Regions from separate parts of the Sulfitobacter sp. TCYB15 genome, predicted to be linked through region 1. Evidence: riboswitches for the same ligand, from Rfam matches in the RefSeq annotation. Region 1 holds a riboswitch; each other region holds the start of a gene.
The links. A riboswitch is a leader RNA that binds a small molecule or an ion and turns the genes downstream of it on or off. The one in region 1 is predicted to bind cobalamin.
Positions count from the first base shown of each region.

Region 1 (4,208 bases):
CATCAATAGAGATCGGCGCGTCCAGGTGAGAGGATACATGCGCGATCGACCGTGCGATCGCATTGCCCGCGCCGAAGGCCTGTCTGGCAAAACGCCCTGCCTCCCCCTTCAGGATCGCGTAGTAAAGCTCGCGCAGCCGTGCCTCGCCAAGGATCGCCGTATCCGCCGGATTGCCACCCAATTGCAGCAAACGCAGCAGCGCGTCGGCAAAGGCATCATCCCAAGCGGCCAGCCTGATCCCCTGCGCGCGCAAACCGCCTTTGACCTCGGGAATCACATTGCCGGTATTTTCCATCTCCATCGACAGTTCTGTCATCATCCGCTTATCGAGCGAAATGATAACCCCGTAGAGCGGGCTTTCGGCAGAGGCGGTCGGCGTGCCCGCCTTCACCGGCATCGACATCGGGCAGCACATATATCGGCTGTCGTCATAAATGTACCTCTGCCCGTCCAGCACGGCCTCTTTCGCGCCGCTGACGATAGCAATAACGCTGGGTTCATAGACCGCCGGCACGCAAGGAATCGCCTGCGTGGCCCGAAACAGGCGCACCCCGTCAATGCCGGTTCCCGTCAGCCCCTCTTGGGTCGCGTTGTTTCGGATTAGCTGTCTGATCTGGTCTTTGCTCATGAGGGCAATCTACTGCGTCACATCCGCTTTTCGCAAGCGCGTGATACAATCAGGCAAGTATTCGCGACGATCTCGCCTGTTTTGAGAGCCAACCGAGAGCTATTTACCCTTCAACACCAAACACAGCGCGCATCGCTGCCGCGCTGACATCGAAAAGGAACATGACGATGAAGGACACGACTTTCGGACCCAAAGGCTGGACACCTGATCGCCTTGGATCGCTCAAGGGGAAAACATATCTCATCACCGGCACGACGGCCGGTGCGGGCTTTCAGGCCACGCGCATCCTGCTGTCCAAGGGGGCAAAAGTCGTCATGCTGAACCGCAACGCCGACAAATCCATCGCCGCGGTCAAAACGCTCAAGGACACGTTCGGTCCCAACGCCGAGGTGAGCTTTGTGCGGATGGATCTGTCAGATCTGGCCAGCGTGCGCGCCGCGGCGGAGGAGGTACAACGCACCGTTCCCCGGATTGACGCGCTGATCTGCAACGCAGCCATCGCACAGGTGCCGACACAGCAACTGACCGTTGACGGGTTCGAAAGCCAGCTTGGCACCAACCACTACGGACACTTCCTGCTGTGCGGGATGCTGTTTGATCGCATTCAGGAAAGTGCGGGCCGGATCGTTGTGGTGTCCAGCCTCGGGTACAACATGGGGATCAAGACGATACAGTTCGACGACATGAACTGGGACAAGAACTATAGCGCCAACGCGGTCTACAGCCAAAGCAAGCTGGCGCAGATGATGTTTGCCTATGAGCTTCAGGACCGGCAGAAAGCCACCGACAGCCGCGTTGAAGTGTACGTCTGCCACCCCGGCGCGTCGGCGACCTCGCTGATCAGCACAAGCGGCGGGCTTTTCACACGGGTCACCTGGTGGATGATGAGCAAGACGCCAATGGTGCAATCCGCCGAAAAAGGCGCGTATCCCGAGGTCATGTGCGCGACCGAAGACGGGTTGGCACAGCGCGCGCTTTATGGCCCGACCGGATGGCTGCAAACCGGAGGGCCCGTTGGCAAAGGCACGCTGAACCCTCATGCCTACGACAAACCCGTGATGGAGAAACTCTGGACCGTCTCCGAAAAAGCGACGGGTCTTCACTGGGAAATCTAAGGGAAACGCGCGCCCGCATCCCGAGCGCAGCGCGCGTTTCACGCGACGATCCCCCCTCGCCATACGCCCCTTGAAGTACGGCATTAAAATCTGTGATTTTTTTGCCGTATTTCCCCGCTTTCTCATGCGGCTTGCACTTGCGCCCGCCGATGGCTTTGCCTAAAGAAGCGCTCACAAGTTAAGTGGCCCGTTCGTCTATCGGTTAGGACGTCAGGTTTTCAACCTGAAAAGAGGGGTTCGACTCCCCTACGGGCTGCCACTTGGTTTTCCATCCCTTTGTTATTTGCCTCTCGCCCGTTCTGCGGAACCGTGGCCTGCGTTATTTGCCTTTGTCCCGCGATGACGACCGCAAAAACGCAACTTGACGGGTGGGCGGACAACTGTCATCGAAACCGGGTCGGTTTCCTTCGGGAAATAATAGGGAATTCGCCATCCGCGCTTTGGTGTGGATGAACCGGAACTGCCCCCGCAACTGTAGACGGTGAGCTACCTCCATCATGCCACTGGGCCTCAAGGTCCGGGAAGGCGGGGACAGCCGCGATCCGTCAGTCAGGAGACCTGCCGACACTGAACCTGAAACACCGGGCGGGGTTGCTCGGGAGAGGATGATGATGGGACCGGATCTTACCACACGCGCAGACCAAAATGCGCCCGCGCGCCATTTGGCTGGCCCCTTCTCTTTCTATTCAAAGACCCCGGCATCGGACCAACCGGAGCCCTTGATATGAAACCAGTTTTTTCCAGCCTGACCCTGATTGCGAGCCTTGCGGGCAGCACCGCGCTTGGCGCAGAGACAGACTATCCGCTGACCATCGACAACTGCGGCCATACGCTCAGCTTTGACGCGGCCCCCCAGACCACTGTGACCATCGGGCAATCCACGACAGAGATCCTGTATCTGCTGGGCCAGCAGGACCGGATCGCGGGAACCTCTGTCTGGTTCAGCCCCGTTTTGCCAGAGTTCAAAGAGACAAACGATGCGATTGAACGGCTGGCGGACAACGACCCCAGCTTTGAAAGCGTGTTGGGCAAACGCCCCGATCTGGTCACCGTTATGTATGAATGGCATGTCGGCCCCGAAGGTATGGTCGGCACCCGCGACAGCTTTCACGAGGTGGGCGTGCCGACCTATGTGATGCCCACCGATTGCGCGGCCAAGGATAACTCTGTCGGCGCGGACGGCACGCGATCTGAACTGTTCACGACCCAGCAGCTGTATACCAGCATCGAAGAGCTCGCCCGTATCTACAACGCGCAAGACGCCGGTGCCACGCTGCTGGCAGACCTGCAATCGCGCGAGGCAAAGGCGGTCGAGAAAGCCAAATCGCTGAACCTGCCCCAAGGCACCTCGGCGCTGTTCTGGTTCTCGTCGTCCGAGATGGCGGCGGACCCTTATGTGGCAGGTCAACAGGGTGTGCCCGCCTATATGATGGACAAGCTTGGCGTCGAAAACGTCGTGACCTCGGCCGAGGAATGGCCGCTGGTCGGATGGGAGACTCTGGCGAAATCCGACCCGACCTTCATCGTGCTCGCCAAAATGGACCGTCGCCGCTTCCCCGCGGATGACATCGAGAAAAAACGCACCTTCCTGATGAACGACCCCGTCGCCCGCGAGATGACCGCGGTGAAAGAGGGCCGCATCATCACCATGGACGCCCATGCGATGGACCCGACCGTGCGTGCGATCTATGCGCTGGAAACGATGGCTGACGCGCTGTCCGGTTTCGATCTAGCCAAATGACCGCAATCGACCGCTCTGTGATGCGCAGGCCGCAGTGGCACTGGTGGGTGATCATCCCGCCGGTGCTGCTGGCCGCATTGCTGTTTGGTGCGGCCATCGGCGAGGTCTCTATCCCGCCGCTGGTGGTGCTGAAGGTGCTGGCCAACAAGGCGCTGAACGCGGGCTATGCGGTGGACAAGATCGACGAGGGCATCGTGTGGAACTACCGCATGGCGCGGGCCGTGGTGGCGATGTGCTGTGGCGCCGGTCTGGCGCTGTCGGGCGTCGTGTTGCAAGCACTGCTGCGCAATGCGCTGGCGGATCCCTATCTGCTGGGCATCTCCGCGGGGGCGTCCACGGGTGCTGTGGCGGTGACCATCCTCGGGCTGGGGGGTGGTGCCATCTCGCTGTCTATCGGTGCGTTCAGCGGGGCGCTGGTGGCCTTTGCCTTTGTCGCCTTGCTGGCGCAGGCGGCAGGGGGCGGTGTGGGTCTGCAAGCCGCGGGCGTGATCGTGCTGGCCGGTATTGCGGGCAGCCAGATGTTCAACGCTCTGACCGCGCTGATGATCACGAAATCGGCCAATGCCGAACAGGCCCGTGCCATCATGTTCTGGCTTTTGGGGAATATGTCGGGCGTGCGCTGGCCCGATGTACTAAGCGCCCTGCCCGCGGCGATGATCGGGCTGCTGGCCTGCCTGTGGCACGCCCGCGCGCTGGATGCCTTTACCTTCGGCAGCGACAGCGC
Region 1 is NZ_CP159193.1:1,469,113-1,473,320, reverse strand. It holds gene ABM428_RS07040 (AraC family transcriptional regulator) at 1-628, opposite strand, end outside; gene ABM428_RS07035 (SDR family oxidoreductase) at 796-1,743, shown strand; tRNA gene ABM428_RS07030 (tRNA-Glu) at 1,928-2,002, shown strand; cobalamin riboswitch at 2,125-2,324, shown strand; gene ABM428_RS07025 (ABC transporter substrate-binding protein) at 2,468-3,484, shown strand; gene ABM428_RS07020 (iron ABC transporter permease) at 3,505-4,208, shown strand, end outside.

Region 2 (4,208 bases), 1.5 Mb from region 1:
TTGCCACCGGCCAGAAGCGGCAGCCCCAAAGCGACCAGCAGCAAGAAGAGCAGCACGGCCAGCGCGCCGCGTTTGGCCCCCAGCACGGTCCCGCAAAGCATGATGCCCAAGCTTTGCGCCGTGATCGGCACGCCAAAGCCAAGCGAGAATTTCGGGATCAACGCAAGTGCTGCAATCAGGGCAGCGAACAGCGCAACGAGGGTCAGGTTACGTTCCATAACAAAGGGTCCTTTGCGTAAATTTGACGGCATGTATCCCCGCGATCACAAAATTAAGCAAGCGTCGTGATCGTGACCAAAGGTCAGCGCGGGTGTTATGCAACCGGTGCGGCACAGGCCAGCAGGGCGGACACGTCCAGATGGGTTTCCATATGGTCGGCCAGCGCGTCGAGCGTATCTTCCACGGTCTGACTGTAGGAGGTCGGCCCTGCCCCCAGCCCCAGTTGCGCCAACCAGGCACTGCGGAAACTATCGTTGGTAAAGAGCCCGTGCAGATAGGTGCCGGTGATCTTGCCATCGCGCGACCCTGCCCCGTCGGGGGTGCCGTTGATATGCGCAAAGGGCGTGGCGCAATCGGCCCCCACCGTCTGACCGATGTGGATTTCATAGCCGTCGATCTGCGTGCCCGTGGCGGCATGGTCGGCGGTGACGCGGGTCAGGGTCTTGTCCGGGGCCATGCGGGTTTCGACATCCAGCAGGCCCAGCCCCTCTTCGCGGCCCGCGGGGCCCTCGAAGCCCTGCGGATCCTCGATAAACCGTCCCAGCATCTGGTAGCCGCCGCAAATTCCCAGCACCGCGCCGCCGCGCCGCACATGAGCATAAAGGTCGATGTCCCAGCCTTGGGCGCGCAGAAAAGCCAGATCGCCGCGGGTGGATTTCGTGCCCGGCAGGATCACCAGATCGGCGTCCGCGGGCAGCGGCGTGCCGGGGGGGACCATGGTCAGCCGCACCGACGGCTCCGCCGCCAGCGGGTCGAGGTCGTCGAAGTTCGAGATGCGCGAGAGCATGGGGCAGACGATGTGGAACCCGCCGTCGGAGGGGGCGCGCGACAGGTCCACCGCGTCTTCGGCGGGCAGCAGATGCGCGTTGGCAAACCACGGCAATGTGCCGAACCCCGTCCAGCCGGTGCGGCGTTCAATCTCGCGGTAGCCGTCGTCAAAAAGGCTGACATCGCCGCGGAACTTGTTGACTAGAAAGCCGGTGATCATCGCCGCGTCTTCCGGGTCCATTACCACTTGGGTGCCCACGATCTGGGCGATGACGCCGCCACGGTTGATGTCTCCGGCCAAAACAACGGGTACACCTGCGGCGCGGGCAAAGCCCATATTGGCAAGGTCGTTCTGGCGTAGGTTTACCTCTGCCGGGCTGCCGGCGCCTTCGACGATGATCAGATCGGCGCTTTGCCCGAGGATTCCGAAGCTTTGAAGCACGGGGGTCATCAGCCCTGCGCGGGCCTTGCTGAAGTCACGCGCTTGCAGGGTGCTATGGCGCTGCCCTTGCACGATCACCTGCGATCCGCTGTCGGTTTCGGGCTTCAGCAGGATGGGGTTCATATGCACCGACAGGGGCCGCCCGCAGGCGATCGCTTGCAGAGCTTGGGCGCGGCCGATCTCTCCGCCGTCCTCGGTGACGGCGGCGTTGTTCGACATGTTCTGCGGCTTGAACGGCGCGACGGAAAGCCCCCGACGCGTCGCCGCGCGGCACAGGCCCGCCACCAGCATGGATTTCCCCACATTCGATCCGGTGCCCTGGATCATGATGGCGCGGGTGGGCATGGCGGGACCTCGTGTTTTTTGTGCAGCCCTTGGTGTCAGCCTGCGGTGATCCCGTCAAGCATCCGCGCGCGGCCCTGCGCATTGGTCGCCCGCGGGAAAATCGGCGCAAAGCGGGTTTGGCCCCTGCGTTATGACAGGCGCAGCTTGACAGGGGCGGGCAAATGACCAATGCAGGGCGTATGTTGGTTCCTGTCCTAGACAGGCGAAGAGGGAACGCGATACGCATTGATCCAGCCTTGGGTCAGCGCCAAGCGCAGCCGCCCCCGCGACCGTGACCGGAGAGAACTTTCAACCACTGGCCCGCAGGCTGGGAAGGTGAAGGTTCGCAAGGCAAGCTGCCTTAGATCCGCAAGCCGGGAGACCTGCCAGCATAGTTTGTAACGGGCGAACGGGGTGTTTCGCGACTGGCCTAGAACGCTGTTCGCATGTCGTTCGCTGCTGGCGATCCCCCTTGGCCCATCGACGTATGAGGCAAGATATGACCACCACGGATCAACCGGTCACCGTCACCATCTGCACCACCTGTCGCGCAGGTCAGATCACCGCCGAGGACGCGCCGCGCCCCGGGCAACAGCTGTTTGACGCGCTGTCGGGGCATCTGCCCGACGGTGTGCAGCTGCGCGGAGCCGAATGTCTGTCGGCCTGTTCGCGGGGCTGTTCGATGGTCCTGTCGGGTGGCCCGTCGCGCTGGACCTATGTGTACGGCGATCTCGACACGGACGCGCATTTGTCCGATATCGTGAAGGGCGTCTCTGCCTATGCCCAGACCTCTGATGGCGTGGTGCCCTGGCGCGAACGCCCCGTGGTCTTCCGCAAACAATCCATCGCCCGCATTCCCCCACAGGAGCCTACCGAATGACCAACCTTACCAAAATCCCCGTTACCGTGATCACCGGCTTTCTGGGCGCTGGCAAAACCACCTTTATCCGTCACCTGATGGAGAACGCGGGCTCCAAGCGTCTGGCCGTGCTGGTCAATGAATTCGGCACTGCCGGTGTGGATGGCGACATCCTGAAATCCTGCGCGATTGACAATTGCCCCGCCGAGAACATCGTCGAGCTGGCAAACGGCTGTATCTGCTGCACCGTGGCCGATGACTTCATCCCCACCATCGAAGCGCTGATGGCCCTGCCTGAAACGCCTGATCATATCCTGATCGAGACGTCGGGGCTAGCGCTGCCAAAGCCCTTGCTCAAGGCGTTTGACTGGCCAGCGATCCGGTCGCGCATCACCGTGGACGGCGTGATTACGCTGGCCGATGCCGAAGCCGTGGTCAGCGGGCAGTTCGCCCCCGATCTGGAGGCCGTGGCCGCGCAACGCGATGCTGACGACAGTCTGGACCACGAAACGCCTTTGTCCGAGGTGTTTGAAGACCAGATCGCCTGCGCCGACATCGTGCTGCTGTCCAAGGCCGATCTGGCAGGCCCCGACGGCGTCGAGGCCGCGCGCAAGGTGATCGAGGCGCATGCGCCGCGCAAGCTGCCGATCATTCCGATGACCGAAGGCGTGATCGACCCCCGCGTTGTGCTGGGTCTGGAAGCCGCCGCCGAAGATGACATCGACGCGCGCCCCAGCCACCACGACGGGCATGACGATCACGAACATGACGACTTTGAAAGCGTGGTGATCGACATGGGCGAAGTCGCCGATGTCGCCACGCTTGAGGCCGCCGTGTTGCGCTTGGCGCGCGAGCAGAAAATCCTGCGCGTCAAAGGCTATATCGCGGTGCAGGACAAACCGATGCGTCTGCTGGTGCAGGCCGTGGGCGAGCGTGTGCGCAGCCAGTTCGACCGCCCTTGGGGGGACATGCCGCGCCGCAGCCAGCTGGTTGTGATCGCGGAGCATGATCACGTGAACGAAGCCGCGATCCGCGCGGTGCTGGAGGGCTAAGCCGCCATGCATGTCGTCTTTCGCGAAAGCCACGGACTGGACCAAAGCGATCTGCCCCAAGACCTGGGGCAGACGCCGGCGGATCTGGTGGTGCTGTCCTTTTCGGACAGTGATCTGGGGGCTTTCGCGGCAGGCTGGCATCGTGCGGAAGGGGGCTTGCCGTCGTTGCGGCTGGCCAATCTGGTCGCGCTGAAACATCCGTTGTCGGTCGATACCTATGCCGAACAGACCCTTGCGGGGGCCAAGGCGGTATTGGTGCGGCTGATCGGGGGGGAAAGCTATTGGCCTTACGGGCTGGCGACCTTGCAGGATATGGCGCGCAAACAGCAGATCGCGCTGGCGGTGCTGCCTGCGGACGGGCAACCCGACCCGCGGCTCGACGCGCTGTCGACGCTGCCGCATTCGACGTTAAGACGCTTGCAACATCTGTGCGATACGGGCGGCGCGGTGGCTGCGCAGGCGGCACTGGCGCAGCTGTCGCTGGCCGCGGGGCTTTACGCGGGGCCGGCCAAAGGGGCCAAGACCGTGCCCGAGGCGGGGTTCT
Region 2 is NZ_CP159193.1:2,932,731-2,936,938, forward strand. It holds gene ABM428_RS14255 (biotin transporter BioY) at 1-218, opposite strand, end outside; gene ABM428_RS14260 (cobyric acid synthase) at 314-1,774, opposite strand; cobalamin riboswitch at 1,941-2,159, shown strand; gene ABM428_RS14265 (DUF1636 domain-containing protein) at 2,253-2,633, shown strand; gene cobW (cobalamin biosynthesis protein CobW) at 2,630-3,664, shown strand; gene cobN (cobaltochelatase subunit CobN) at 3,671-4,208, shown strand, end outside.
Region 2: linked by a shared signal. The riboswitch ahead of ABM428_RS14265 (DUF1636 domain-containing protein) and the one ahead of ABM428_RS07025 (ABC transporter substrate-binding protein) in region 1 are both predicted to bind cobalamin.

Region 3 (4,208 bases), 430 kb from region 1:
GGCTTTTGTCGCTGCGCGCACGCGCTTGCGCCTTGCGTCGGCCCATATTGGCTTTCAGCGCGGCTTTCAGCCTGTCTTCCCGCAATACATTGGGTTTTGGCGGCTTTTGTGGGGCGGTATCCTTTGACATGTCGATTGTCTAGCGCAGCGGACCGATATGGTCCAGATTACGCTTGCACCATATTGCGAATGGGTCTAATCACCCGCCCACAGTGCTGGAGTAGCTCAGTGGTAGAGCGCGTCATTGGTAATGACGAGGTCGGGAGTTCAATCCTCCCCTTCAGCACCAGATCCCCCCTTTAAACATATCGCTTTGCCCTGATGCCTTATTTATCTGGCGTTGCGGTTTTGGCATGTGCCATGGATGCGCCTGAAGTCGTCGCAGCGCCCCCTGCCCCGAAACATCCCGAATCACGATGGCATAAGAAAACCCCGACCACTTGCGCCGCCGGGGTTTTGATTTTCACGTGAAGCAATTTAGCCGCGATATGTCAGACCGGCAAACAGACGGCCCTGATCGCGGTGGCGGCCCCCGTGGACCGACCCTGCAAAGGATGCCACACCGGCAATCAGCGACGCGGCGGCCAGCACAAAGGCGGTCAGGATACCGGCGTTACGCGCGGTTTGCGCAGCTTCAACCGCTGCTTCTTTCGCCTCTGCTGCGGCCTGTTCAGCCTCGGCCTTGGCAGCGGCTACAGCGTCTTCGACTTCCTGACGCGCTTCCTGCGCTTGGGTCACGATCTGGTCCACACGCTCTTTCGCCTGAGCTTGGGTCAGATCGGTGCGTGCGGCAACAGCGCCGGCAAGATAGGTCCGGTCTTCCTCGCTCACCTCACCCGTGCGGTAGATATTCGCGACGATGCTGGCGGTCTGCTCTGCCAATTGCTCGGGATCGGCTGTCAACGGGTCGACCTGATTGGGGCGCAAAAGCTGGTTCGACAGGTAATCGGTCGGATCATTCTTGGCCTCATCCGGGATTGCAGCACCCGCCGCATCGGCCAGTCCGGAGGCAGCACCTCCCACGGCAGAGCCCGCAGCTTCGACGACCGTACCAGCTGCTTTGCCTGCACCCGCAGCAACATTGCCCGCGGTATTGGCTGCAAAGCTCAGCGCGCTGGATAGCATCACGGCGGTGATCACAGAGCCGAGGCCCCAAACAACCAGACCGTTGATCCCGTCACGTGAAGTGACTTCATCATCCGTAGCGCTTTCGACGCGGCGGCGCATGCGGCCCGCGATATAACCACCGGCCAGATAGGAGGCGACCAGCGTGATCACCATCCACAGCGCGGTCACAACCAGTTCAAGCGTCGATGAATTGTCGGTTCCGTCCAGCGTGATCGACGACAGGCCAAGTGCCGCGCCGAAGGTGGTCAGCAAAAGGCCGATTGCCACAGCGACAACGGTGCCCGCGAAAATTGCGGGCCAGTCGACATAGGATCCATCGGCAGTTTTTTCAGTGAGTGTCGTGTTCATGTAAATGCCTCCCCGGCGTTTGATTACGCCAAGCCGACCAGCGACAGCACCGCCATAACCACGACCACAAGACCAACGAGATAAATGATACCGCCCATTTTGAATACTTCCTCTTTGCGTGCCAGACGCGGGATGCACTGGCTTCACAAAGGCAACGTCAGGGAACCGGCATAGTTCCGCTGACCGCGCAAATTACCCGTACTGCGGGAGATGACAAGGTGAGCGGGACGGGCAGTGACTACAGGTCGCCCTGCCACGTACCGTCAAAGATCATCTCGTCCACGGGGAGCCGCTTGCTCCAGCCTTTCACCTCAAGTTCGGGCGTCTGGTAAAGCTCGTCCACGTGACCCAGACAGAGGTAGCCGACGATCTCTATCCGGTCGGGGATCTTCAGCAGGTCACGCAGATCGGCATCGCGGAACACGCTGACCCAGCCCATCCCGATGCCCTCGGCGCGGGCGGCAAGCCAGAGGTTCTGGATCGCGCAGACGGTGCTATAAAGATCCATGCTTTGATTATGGGTGCGCCCCAGCACGACCTTACCGCCACGGCTGCGGTCACAGGTCACGCAGATATTGACCGGTGCCTTGCGGATACCTTCGAGCTTCAGCGACCTGTAGCTTGTCTGGCGGTCGCCCTCGAACATCTGCGCGGCTTCCTCGTTGGCGCGGTTGAAGGCTTGCCAGACCTGATCGCGTGCGGCCTGATCGCGGATGACGATGAAATTCCACGGCTGTGACAACCCGACTGACGGTGCGTGATGCGCGGCGGTCAGTATGCGGTGCAACACGTCCTCGGCCACTGGATCGGGTAAAAACTGATCACGTACATCGCGGCGGGTGAAGATCGCCTTGTAGACGGCGTCGCGTTCAGCATCTGAAAAAGGCGCGGCGGGTGCCAGCGCAGAGGGTATCGGCATTGTTCAGTCCCCAACAATACGTTTATGCGCCAATCCCGCTGTCCATGCGGGGCAAGCTGTACTGTCTGGCCGGTCTTCTGACTTAGGGTCGTCTGGTCCGCGCGCCTTCCCGGAATAGTCCAGTGGCCTATGCGCAAACCATCCCCATTACAGCGTTGGGCACGTGCCGGAGTTTCACCAGCTTCCCGATTCTTCCGCGAGGCGGACACCAGACCCGGACATTGGGCCACGGCTGTCCGCCCGGAACAAGCCCTAACGCGGGGGTCAACCGCGTTTGGTTGCGAAAATCTTCTTCATTACGGCGTCGAACTCGTTCCACGAGATGACGGCCTTGTTGCCTGCATAGCCGTGATAATAGGATCGCCCGTTAGAGGTCGGGAAACCGGCCCAGATACGTGCAAGGTTTTCCATAAAGCGGTGGCGGCTGATCTTGCCTTTCTTGAAGGCGTTAAACCCCGCGTCGACCAAAAGGATATCCGCCAGCCCGTCCTGAACCGCCGAGGTAAAGCGGTCATTCTTGCTCAGGCCCGCCTGTCGCACCAGACTGCGCAGCGTGGATGGAATGAACTGGTATCGACCGATGGCATGCGGTTGGCCCGGCGTGCGGTCGATCCAGCGGTAGATCTCGCCGATGGTCATTTGCGTCGGACGCTGTGGCGGCAGCCGTTTGGCCCCGTATTGCACGGCGTCATAACCCTTTGGGCCCGCCTCGGCCCAAGCGATGAGGCTTTTGAGGTCCGCGGCAGTGCTGACCCCGCTGAGCTCTTGGAAAGACCGGCTGCGGCTGCTCACGGTTTTGGACCGGACCTGCGCTTTGGGCTGGGTCTTATGGCGCAGCTTGATCTGGCCCTGCCCTGCGGATTGCATGACGTTGAACGAGATGTCGCTTTGCATGGCAGAGCGCGCACCGGACAGGCTGAACCCTTCGGCGCTGACAGTGGTAGCGGCCAGAAGTGCCGCGGTTGCGATAATTGGTAGTGTGCAAGTAACTTTCATATCATCCCCCATGATGAAAAAATTTGTCATGGGACCATGGTGACCGCAGACGCCCGCGCTTTCATTTGCGCAAGCAGGTGGGTCGGGGCCATGGACGGATAGGACGGCATATCTTTTGGGATAGGGCGCTATCCCGCGGTGCGGTTGCCCCCTCCGTTCAGACGGGCTTGGGCAGTGTGGCACGCGGATCCGCCCCGGTGTTTCACCCGAATCCAAAGAGGGGATTCGCGGTAAACCACGGAAAAAACGCATAGCCCGCGACCCGCAAACGGGGCGTCAAGCCCGCATCCGGGGGCTAAGCCATGATATTCATTTACTTAATTCCCGCGCAGCGGTGGTCGTTTTGTCGGAGTTGCGCTATGATTAGTCGCAAATACATAAAATGGAGAGCATCTAATGACAGATGAAACGTCGCCGGGTATCCCGACACCCGACGGGGCCGCTGCCGTAATCGACACGGATTACGAGATCGGCCAAGACAACAAAGAAGGCAGCGTGGGGCCCTTCGGCTTCGACATTCACAACCCGGTCTTCGCGATCTCGGGTGTGTGTATTGTTGCCTTTGTATTCTATACACTCGCGCTGCCCGAACAGTCTGGCGCGCTGTTCACATGGCTGTTTTCGTCGGTGACAAAGGGCTTTGACTGGTTCTTTATCTCTGCCGGCAACATCTTTGTGCTGTTCTGCCTGTTCCTGATCGTCACGCCTTTGGGCCGTGTGCGTCTTGGCGGGGCCGAAGCAAGCCCCGACTACACCTACCTTGGATGGTTCTCGATGCTGTTCGCGGCGGGCATGGGCATCGGTCTGATGTTCTATG
Region 3 is NZ_CP159193.1:1,041,159-1,045,366, reverse strand. It holds gene ABM428_RS05045 (hypothetical protein) at 1-130, opposite strand, end outside; tRNA gene ABM428_RS05040 (tRNA-Thr) at 215-289, shown strand; gene ABM428_RS05035 (hypothetical protein) at 478-1,476, opposite strand; gene bluB (5,6-dimethylbenzimidazole synthase) at 1,715-2,395, opposite strand; cobalamin riboswitch at 2,445-2,623, opposite strand; gene ABM428_RS05025 (hypothetical protein) at 2,660-3,421, opposite strand; gene ABM428_RS05020 (BCCT family transporter) at 3,788-4,208, shown strand, end outside.
Region 3: linked by a shared signal. The riboswitch ahead of bluB (5,6-dimethylbenzimidazole synthase) and the one ahead of ABM428_RS07025 (ABC transporter substrate-binding protein) in region 1 are both predicted to bind cobalamin.

Region 4 (4,208 bases), 1.5 Mb from region 1:
TCGAAAAGCGCAGGTCTGCCTGCCAAGACCATCCGCTACTACGAAGACATCGGTCTGATCACGCCCGCGCGTGACACCAACGGGTATCGCAGCTTTTGCGACAGCGACGTGCACAAGCTGACGTTTCTGGGCCGTGCGCGGGCCTTGGGCTTCACGATCGAGAATTGCCGCGACCTGCTGGCGCTTTGGGATGATCAGGATCGCGCCAGCGCCGATGTCCGTGCCATCGCCCAGCAACATTTGGCGCAGATCGAAAGCAAGATCGCGGACCTGCAAGATATTCGTCAGACCTTGACCCATCTGGTGCATGAATGCGCTGGCGATGACCGCCCCGACTGCCCGATCTTGCAACGGCTCGAAAAGCTGTAGTGCGCGTGTCTACCGGCGCAGCAGGTAGATATCCATGATCCAGCCATGGGCGGCGCGGGCCTCTGCCCGTGTTGCGATGATGCGGTCGCAGACCTGATCCAGCGGGCCTGCGATGCGACGCTCGTTCGGCATGCCGGCATAGGCGGTCCACCAGATGTGTATGTCGCTGTGCTGCCGCAACACCTCGAAGGCGCAGGTGCCGTCCAGCATGACGGCAATCGTATCCACACCCTGCGGCCAACCATGATCGCGCAGCTGCCGTCCGGTGGTGATCGTGACGGGATTGCCGATGGTGTTCAGCGGGATCGCATGGCCCGCCGTCAGTACCTGAAGCGAGGTAATCCCCGGCACGACATCGACGGTGAGTGTGACGACCTTTTGCAACCGCTCCGCAATGCGCAGGGTGCTGTCATACAGCGATGGATCCCCCCAAACGAGAAAGCCGACACGGCCGCCTTGGGGCAGGGTGCGCTGCATCTCGGCCAGCCAGACCTGTGCAATGGCATCATGCCAATCGTGGACGCCCGCGTGATAATCAGGGTTGGCGGCGTCGCGTTTGGGCAGGGTGAATTCGTGAATTTCAGGCCCGTCCGACCGCAGCACCTGGGCGCAAATCTCGTGCCGCAGGCCAGCCAGATCATCCTTGCCCGCGCCCTTGGACGGGATCAGGATCACATCGCAGGCATTCAGCGCGTCGATGGCTTGTAATGTCAGGTGTTTGGGATTGCCGGACCCGATGCCGATCAGTGAAAGCGTAAACATCTTGAGGCTCCGGCAGGGGGTGACGCGGCCCGCAGAGTAGGGGGCCGCGTCGGGTCTTGGATTATTCAGCGGCAGTCTGTGTCAGACGTTTGGTGAACAGCGCGCTGCCTGCGAAATCGCGCAGGGTTTTCGCGGCGGCGAGCACGGCCAGATCCACCAGCGGCTCGATCAGGATGACCATCATATAGGCCCCGCCAAAGCTGGCTACAGCGGCGATGTTGCTGGCGGCAAAGCCCTGACCGTAGATGGCCCAGAACGCCACCCAGCCCACAACGCCCGCCTGAAACGCGGTCGACAGCTTGAGCGCTTGAACATAGGTCAGATCAACATAGGCGGTGTTGGGCGCAATGATGCGTTTGGCCAGCGCCGAGACCATGAACAAGGGCACCAGCAGCGTGGTGACGTTCATCGTGTATTGCGGCAGGTCGATGGGGGCAAAGAACACGCCCTGCGCCAGCAGACCAAGCGCCAGACCGGCAGCCGCAGGGGCCACGCCGAACAGCAGGAACAGGGTCGACCCTAGGATCAGGTGCACTTCGCTCACGCCCACGGGGAAATGCGGGAAGACCTGAAAAAAGACAAAGGTCAGCGCGGTGGCCACCATGGCCCCGCCAGCAAAAGGCACGACGCCTTTCTCACGGACAGAGTCCATTGCGGTTTTCGCGGTATAGGCCGCAGCACCGGCGGCGGTGCCATAGGACAGGACCAGCTTGGCGCCGGTCACGACTTCGGGTTCGATATGCATATTCAGGTCTCCTTACCGTCTTCCCCGACGGCATAATGTGAAAGCCGCCCCGGGGGGGCAGCCAGTTGGATCGGGGATCATCCCCATGACGGCAGGTCTCCTGACTTTGTGCGTCCATGCGTGCCGCGCCTTCCCAGGCGGTCTGGCCCAGTGGCAATGCGGGTTGCTCTTCACTTACAGGTGCGGGGGCAGTTCCGGATTTGGCACCTTTGCTTTGGCACCGCACCGTATTCCCTTTTCACCCCGATTGCCCGAAGGCGCACGGGGAACCGTCCGGAATAGGTGGTCATTTTCGGGCCGGTTTTGTCAAGTCATCTATTCGGTCAAAGGCCCGTAAAGGATCAGCGCAGGCGCTGACGTTGCGGGATCTAGCGGCAGATGGGCAAGGCTTTCCACGGTGTGGCGGCTCAGCTTTTGATCGGGGGTCGATACCGCCTCTGCCAGCAGGGCAGGGGTCGAGGGGGGCAAGCCCGCCTCGATCAGCCGCGCGGCGAAATCCGCAAAGGTGCGCCGCCCCATGTAGACGACCGTGGTCGCCGTAGGGTCGGCCAGCGCCGCCATATTCAGATCTTCGGGCAAGGCACCCGATTCGCCGTGGCCGGTGATGAATTGCACCCGCCGCGCGGTCAGCCGCCGGGTCAGCGGGATCATCGCCGCCGCCGCCGCCGAAGACGCCGCCGTGACGCCGGGGATGATCTCGAAGGCGACGCCTGCCGCTTTCAGCGCGGTCAGCTCTTCTTCAAGCCGGCCAAACACGCCCGCGTCCCCGCTTTTGAGCCGCACCACCCGCGCGCCGGTCAATGCGTGTTCGACCAGCAGGCGGCTCACGTGATCCTGCTTCGGAGACAGCCGTCCGGCGCGTTTGCCCACCCCGATCAGATCCGCCTCGGGCGAGACATGTTCAAGGATAGGACCCGCCGACAGATCGTCGAACAGCACGACTTCGGCCTCTTGCAACCGCTTTACCGCCTTCACGGTCAGCAGTTCAGGATCACCTGGACCGGAGGATACGAAAGAGACAAAACCGCTCATGACGCCCCCGCAATCAGGTGAAAGAACGTGCCGGTGGCATGGCCGCGGCGCGAGCCTGTCTCGGGCACTTCGGCCCCATTGGCATCGACCACCCGCGCCAGCGGCGTATCTGGTTGCGACAGGATCGTAGAATAGTGGAATTCATGCCCGCGCAACCGCGCGCCCGCGTCATAGCCGGGGCCGGGTTCGTTCAGCGTGGCAAGCCGGTAGCCCAGATGCATCTTGCGCTTCTCATAGCTGGTTTCCAGCCCCAGCAGCCCCGCCATCTGGTGCCGCACGCCTTCCTTGTCGACCAACCCGGCCCCCATCGCCATATAGCCCCCGCATTCCCCATGCACCGGGCGCGTCGTGGCGAACTGTTGCAGGCTGTCGCGGAACTGCGCGGCAGCGGCAAGGCGTCCGGCATGCAGCTCGGGATAGCCACCGGGCAGCCAGCAGATGTCGGCGCTGTCGTCCGGTGCCTCATCCGCCAGCGGCGAGAAGGGCAACACCTGCGCACCCGCGGCGATCCAGTGGTCCAGCAAATGCGGATAGATGAACGAAAACGCGGCGTCCTTGGCCAAAGCGATCCGTTGACCGGGGGGCGGGGGCAACACATCTGGCCCGTCGGGGATACTGCGCCCTTGGGCGGCAGAGACGATCAGATCAAGATCGATATGCTGCGCGATGAAGTCACCTGCCGCATCCAGCAGCTTCATCAGCTCGGGCTGTTCCTCGGCCTGCACCAGACCCAAGTGACGTTCCGGCAGCGTGACCGATCCCTGTCGGGGCAGCGCGCCCAGAACGGGGATGCCGACCTGCTCCATCCCCAGACGCAGCAGCGCCTCGTGGCGGGGGCTGGCGACCTTGTTCAGCACCACACCCGCGACATGCACATCCGGGCGCATCGTCTTGAACCCAAGGGCGGTGGCCGCAGCCGATTGCGCCTGACCCGATACATCCAGCAGCAACACCACCGGCCAGCCCGTCATGGCAGAGATATCCGCGCTCGCCCCGTTCGAGGTTTCCCCCGGTTGCGCCACACCATCGAACAGCCCCATTGACCCTTCGATCAGGGCCAGATCGCCGCCATGGGCGGTGCCGATCAGATTGCACAACACGCCCGAGCCCATGGCCCAGCTATCGATATTATAGGACGACCGCCCGCAGGCCGCGCGGTGGAAACCGGGGTCGATGTAATCCGGCCCGCTCTTGAACGGGCGCACGTCGACGCCGCGACGGCTGAGCGCGTTGAGCAGGCCCAGCATCAAGGTGGTCTTGCCCGTGCCCGACGCCGGGGCCGAGATCATCAGGCCCTTGG
Region 4 is NZ_CP159193.1:2,945,960-2,950,167, reverse strand. It holds gene cueR (Cu(I)-responsive transcriptional regulator) at 1-369, shown strand, start outside; gene cobF (precorrin-6A synthase (deacetylating)) at 379-1,131, opposite strand; gene ABM428_RS14330 (energy-coupling factor ABC transporter permease) at 1,193-1,876, opposite strand; cobalamin riboswitch at 1,949-2,165, opposite strand; gene cobA (uroporphyrinogen-III C-methyltransferase) at 2,192-2,908, opposite strand; gene ABM428_RS14320 (cobyrinate a,c-diamide synthase) at 2,905-4,208, opposite strand, start outside.
Region 4: linked by a shared signal. The riboswitch ahead of ABM428_RS14330 (energy-coupling factor ABC transporter permease) and the one ahead of ABM428_RS07025 (ABC transporter substrate-binding protein) in region 1 are both predicted to bind cobalamin.